Regions from separate parts of the Terrisporobacter muris genome, predicted to be linked through region 2. Evidence: predicted binding sites of a transcription regulator. Region 2 holds the regulator's gene; the other holds the start of a gene.
What was found. The regulator HrcA, encoded in region 2, represses chaperone genes, less so after heat shock. The targets are predictions, from matches to a motif close to TTAGCACTCNNNNNNNNNGAGTGCTAA.
Positions count from the first base shown of each region.

Region 1 (3,439 bases), on a different contig from region 2:
TCTATTTTGTATATCTTCTTTTTCTCCATGACCACCAACTATAGTAGTACTATCTTTTACTACTTTAACTGAAGAAGCTCTACCTAACATTCCTAAGTCAGCCTCTTTTAAGTCATATCCTACTTCTTCTGATATTACAACACCACCAGTAAGAGTAGCTATATCTTGAAGCATTTCTTTTCTTCTGTCACCAAATCCTGGAGCTTTAACTGCAACTATTTCACAAACTCCTCTTAATTTGTTAAGTACTAATGTAGATAATGCTTCACCTTCCACATCCTCTGCTATTATTAATAGTCTCTTACCTTGTTCAACTATTTTATTTAAGATAGGAAGTAACTCTTGTATATTAGATATTTTCTTATCAGTTATTAATATATAAGGATCATTTAAAACTGCTTCCATTTTATCCACATCTGTAACCATATATGCAGAAACAAATCCTCTGTCAAATTGCATACCTTCAACAGTTTCTAATTCTGTATTCATAGTCTTAGATTCTTCTACAGTTATAACACCTTCTTTTCCTACTACTTTCATAGCTTCAGCTATTAATTTACCTATTTCATCATCTCCTGAAGATACAGCACCAACTTGAGCTATTTCTTCTTGACTTTCTATTGTTCTTGATTGTTTCTTTAATTCTTCAACTGAAGCTTCTACAGCTTTTTGTATACCTTTTCTAATTATTATTGGATTAGCTCCTGCTGTAACATTTTTTAAACCTTCTCTTATTATTGCTTGTGCTAAGACTGTAGCTGTTGTTGTACCATCTCCAGCTACATCATTTGTTTTAGTAGCAACTTGCTTAACAAGCTGAGCTCCCATATTTTCAAATCTATCTTCTAATTCTATTTCTTTTGCTATAGTAACACCGTCATTCGTTATTAGAGGTACTCCAAACATCTTGTCTAGTATAACATTTCTTCCTTTTGGTCCAAGAGTAACCTTAACTGTATCTGCTAATTTATTTACTCCAATTTCTAATGCTTTTCTTGTATCTTGCGCAAATCTAATATCCTTTGCCATCTTCATACCCTCCTAAATTTTACTCAATAACAGCTAATATATCGCTTTGTCTTAAAATTATGTATTCTTCTGAGTCTATCTTAACTTCATTTCCTGCATATTTTGAGTATATTACTTTATCTCCAACTTCAACTTCCATTTTAACTTCATTTCCATCTACAAATCCTCCTGGCCCAACTTCTATTACTTGTGCCATTTGAGGTTGTTCTTTTGCTGAACCTGGTAAAATAATACCACTTGCAGTTTTTTCTTCTGCTTCAACTTTCTTGATTACTACTCTGTCTGCTAAAGGTCTTATTTTCATAATTTATCCCTCCTAAAATAGAATTATATTATAAAATTTAGTTATTATTATTTTTTATCACTCTATATCTTAGAGTGCTAACAAGATAATAATAAACCATTTTTATAAAATTTTCAACTTATTTTTGAACCTTTATTTCTATATAAATATTTATCATTAAAGTTTAATTTTATACCATAATTATTTTGAAAAAAGCTTACACTTTCAATATTAGAAAGAGTAAGCTTAATTAATTCATAAATTCTGTGTACTTATCAAGAACTTCTTCAGGATTTCCTATCATTTTAATTACACCATCATGCATCCACATTACAGTATCACAAAGTTCTTTTAAAGTAGAAATATTATGAGAAACTATAACCACTGTTCTTTTTTTATCAGAAATTAGTTTTTTCATTTTTTTATAGCTTTTCTTTTTAAATTTTTGGTCACCTACACTTAATACTTCATCAATAAGCATTATATCTGTTTCCAATATAGCTGTGATAGAAAATGCTAACTTCGAAAACATTCCACTAGAATATGTTTTAACAGGCATATCTATAAATTTACCTAATTCAGCAAATTCTATTATTTCATCCATTTTACTTCTTATTTCTTCTTCTGAAAATCCAAGTAGCATTCCTGATAAAAGAATATTTTCTCTACCAGTTAAACTTTTATTAAATCCAACTCCTATAGATAATAATGACACTGACTTGTCATGTAAGTCTATATTTCCTTCATCTGGTGAAAATATTCCAGCCAATGCCTTTAACATTGTAGATTTTCCACTTCCATTTTTACCTATTATACCTAAAATCTGACCCTCTTTTAAATTAAATGATACGTTTTTTACAGCTTTAAATTCTGTAACTTTTGCTTTTTTCAATTTTAATAAATTCTTTTTTATAGAATAAGCTTTCATACTTTTATAAGTTATACTTAAATTATTCACTTCTATAGCTAAATTTTTGTCCCTCATTATATCACCTTCACATAACTATTTTCATTTTTATATATTGTTTTCACACCTACTATTGATATAATTAATCCCACTACTATCCATAATAAAAGAACCTTTAAAGAAGGTCTATCACCATACAATAAGCACTTTCTAAAAGAAGATAATAAAAATGCAATTGGATTACATTTCAATAAAATATCCGAATAAGGTGATGCTATACGACTTTCTATAGAATAAAAAATCCCAGTCATATAAAATACCGCCCTTAATACTATATTTACTATATTTGACAAATCCTCTATGAATACACCAAAGTGTAGTAAAATCGTCATAAAACCAAAATTTATAATCCAAAGAGTTATCATTACAGGTATTATATACAGTACGTTCCATGTTATTGAAACCCTAGAAACAATCATCATAAGAACTACTATTCCAAAGCAAATCATCATTTTAAATCCATTAACTAACATTTTAGAGAAAATCAATACAAACTTAGGTATATAAACTTTAGATACAATAGACTTATTAGCTTTCACCATCTTAACACTATTTTTCATATTTCTATTAAAAAAATCCCAAGCCATTATACCTATAAAAATAAAAATCGGAAAGTTTTCTTCCCTTGCATCAAAGACTACACCAAATATAAAAGAATATATTAGCATAAAACATAATGGTTCCAATATCCACCATACCCAGTTTAAATAAGAGCTAGCCACCTCCGCTTTTAGTTCTGATTTAGCTGAATATATGGCATACTTATAATATTTTTTAAAATCATTAATAAATCTGTCCATAATATTCTCCCCTGATATTATAAAATCTCTACATATTTTACCTTTTTATACCAATTAATTACTAATTTTATGTTAGCAGATTAAATAATGACTTTCAATTATAAAACCTTATTTTCTAATAAAGAATATTTATAATAAATTTTAATAAATTAAAAAGCATGATATTTAATATTAAAAATAACATGCCTTTTATAATAATGGGGAAAAAAGTCTTGATATAGACTCTTTAACTTTCATAAATGTATTTCTACTTTCAAACTTCATTCTTTCTAATTCTTCACTATTATCTAAATCCGCCATGAAGTCTTTTTTTATTTCTTCAATAATTTTCCTATCATATATGAAAGCATTAACTTCAAA
Region 1 is NZ_JANKBY010000052.1:2,244-5,682, reverse strand. Features, by position in the region: gene groL (chaperonin GroEL) at 1-1,029, opposite strand, end outside; gene NSA58_RS06195 (co-chaperone GroES) at 1,049-1,333, opposite strand; gene NSA58_RS06190 (ABC transporter ATP-binding protein) at 1,563-2,297, opposite strand; gene NSA58_RS06185 (ABC transporter permease) at 2,297-3,079, opposite strand; gene cls (cardiolipin synthase) at 3,269-3,439, opposite strand, start outside.
Region 1: a site for HrcA is predicted at 1,388-1,414, ahead of NSA58_RS06195 (co-chaperone GroES). Genes of this name have one in related genera too.

Region 2 (3,439 bases):
TATGTATGCTCTTCCAAATCAAAGTAAAGAAGATTGGATGGAATCCTTAGAAAAGGTTGTAAAGTTAAATCCTACTCATATTTCTGCATATTCCTTAATATTAGAAGAAAATACGGAATTATTTAATATGTATGAAAGGCATGAATTTAAACTGTTAGATGAAGATACGGACATTGAAATGTATGAATACACAATAAATTATTTAAAATCTAATGGATATAATCAATATGAAATATCAAACTATGCCAAAAAAGGATTTGAATGCAAGCATAATATTTTATACTGGAAATGTGCAAACTATGTTGGACTTGGAGTTTCAGCGTCAGGTTTTTTAAATGAAACAAGATATAATAACTTGTGTGAGTTAGATAAATATGAAGATATAATACATAGTGGTAAAAAACCTATAGAGTGGGAAGAAAAACTAAGTATCAAAGATGAAATAGAGGAAAGTATATTCTTAGGATTAAGAATGAATGAAGGTATAAAATTTAAATATTTTTATGAAAAGTACAATTTTAATTTTGAAGAAGAATATAAAAATGAGATCGACAAATTGAAAAAAATGAAGTTGATTGAAACTAAGGATGAAGGTATGAAGTTGACTCAAAAAGGAAGAGAGATATCTAATAGTGTTTTTGTGGAATTTATGAAATAAGAAAACAAATTACTTAAAAACTATTGACAATAAAAATTTAACGTGGTATATAATATATATAATCTTTTTAGCACTCGAACTTAATGAGTGCTAACAGCGAAGGAGGTATTTTTGAATGGAATTAAATGAAAGAAAAATGAATATCCTCAAAGCAATAGTTAAAGATTATATAGAAACAGCTGAAGCTGTAGGGTCTAGAACAATATCAAAAAAATATAACCTTGGCGTTAGCGCAGCAACTATTAGAAATGAAATGGCTGACTTAGAAGAGTTGGGATATTTAGTTCAGCCTTATACATCTGCAGGAAGAGTTCCTACGGAAAAGGGCTACAAACTATATGTGAATTCTCTTATGAATACTATTGAACTTAGTGACAATGATAAAGAGATAATTGAAAGATGTGTAGAAAGTAATATGAATCATATTCAAAATTTAATACATGAAACATCAAAAATGTTATCTCAACTAACTAATTATACTACAGTTGCAATGACAAAACATGTATCTACTTTAAATGAAATTAAGCATATTCAATTAGTTGGGATGCATGAAAGCGAAATTTTATTAATAGTAGTTACAGAAAAGGGAGATATAAAAAAATCAAGCTTAAGTGCTAAAATTGATTTAGATCAAGCTAAGTTGAATTTAATTTCTGATAATTTAACTAGAAAGCTTTCAGGCAAGACTATAACAGAGATAGATGATAGATTAATAGCATATATAAAATATGAAATTGGAGAATATTCATCAATAATAGACCAATTACTTAATATGTTAAATACAAACCCTACTGAGGAAGAGCTTTCAATGACGTTAAATGGAGCTACTAATATTTTTAATTATCCTGAATTTAATGATGTGCTAAAAGCAAGGTCATTTTTAGATATGCTAGGAACGAAAGAAACTATAGCTAAGATAGTTAAATCAAAGGGTATATTAAAAGATAATGCTACAATTATTATTGGTAGTGATAATGATTGTGAGCAAGCTCAAGAATGCAGTGTTGTAACAGCCACATACAAGGTAGATACAGATTTAATTGGTCGTATAAGCTTTATAGGACCTACGAGAATGGATTATTCTAGAATATATTCAATAATAAATTATATGAATATATTATTAAATAATAAATCAAATAAATTTTAAGCTGAGGGGTGTAAATCTTGGAAAAAAACATGAATCAGGATGAAAACATACAAGAAAATTGCACTTCTAATGATGGAGAAGCAGTACAAACATCTGAAGAAAATGCAGAAGTAGAAACTGCATGTGAAGATAATGTAACAGATATAAACTCTAAATTAGAAGAAAAAAAAATAAATGACAAAATGGAAGAACTTGAAAGACAAGTAGAAGAAAAAGAAGACAAATATAAAAGACTTCAAGCTGAATATTCTAATTATATTAGAAGAACTCAAGAAGAAAAGCAAACTATAGGTATATTTGCCAATGAAAAAATAATTACAGAATTAATACCTGTTATTGACAGCATGGAAAGAGCTATGGATGCTTTTGCAGATAAAGAAGATGACATGTATAAAGGCATTGAACTTGTACATAAACAGTTAATAGACTGTTTACAAAAATTTGAGGTTGAAGAAATCAAGGCATTAAATGAAGATTTTGACCCAAATTTACATTTAGCTGTAATGCAAGAAAGTGTAGATGGAGTAGAACCAAACAAAGTCGTAATGGTACTACAAAAAGGTTATAAGCTAAATACAAAAGTAATAAGACCTACAATGGTTAAAGTTTCTTGTTAATTAAGATAACAAATTATTAAAATTTAAATAGATGAATAATTAAGGAGGAAATAAATTATGTCAAAAGTAATAGGAATAGATTTAGGAACAACAAACTCATGTGTTGCTGTTTTAGAAAATGGAGAACCACAAATAATAGCAAATAACGAAGGTATGAGAACTACTCCATCTGTAGTTGCTTTCACAAAAGATGGAGAAAGAATAGTAGGGGAGCCTGCAAAAAGACAAGCAGTAACAAATGCTGATAATACAGTAATATCTATAAAAACTCATATGGGTACAGATTATAAAGTTAATATAGAAGGAAAAGAATATACACCACAAGAAATATCAGCTATAACACTTCAAAAACTAAAGGCCGATGCTGAAAGTTACTTAGGTCAACCAGTTAAAGAAGCTGTTATAACAGTTCCAGCTTACTTTACAGATGCTCAAAGACAAGCAACTAAAGATGCTGGTAGAATAGCAGGATTAGAAGTTAAGAGAATAATAAACGAGCCAACTGCAGCAGCTCTTGCATACGGTATGGACAAATTAGATCAAGATAAGAAAATATTAGTATTTGACTTAGGTGGAGGTACTTTCGACGTATCTATACTTGAAATAGGTGATGGTACTTTCGAAGTTTTAGCTACTGCTGGTAACAACAGATTAGGTGGAGATGACTTCGATAAAGTTATAATAGATTATTTAGCTGAAGAATTCAAAAAAGCTGAAGGTGTTGATTTAAGACAAGATAATATGGCTCTTCAAAGATTAAAAGAAGCTGCTGAAAAAGCTAAAAAAGAATTATCTTCAACAATGACAACAAACATAAACTTACCATTCATAACAGCTACTGCAAGTGGACCAAAGCATATGAATATAGATTTATCTAGAGCTAAGTTTGATGAATTAACTCATCATTTAGTAGAAAAAACTATGGAACCAACTAAGAGAGCTTTATCTGATGCTGGTCTTTCTGTATCAGAAATAGATGACGTATTATTAGTAGGAGGATCTACAAGAATACCAGCT
Region 2 is NZ_JANKBY010000003.1:4,280-7,718, forward strand. Features, by position in the region: gene hemW (radical SAM family heme chaperone HemW) at 1-658, shown strand, start outside; gene hrcA (heat-inducible transcriptional repressor HrcA) at 774-1,805, shown strand; gene grpE (nucleotide exchange factor GrpE) at 1,823-2,422, shown strand; gene dnaK (molecular chaperone DnaK) at 2,480-3,439, shown strand, end outside.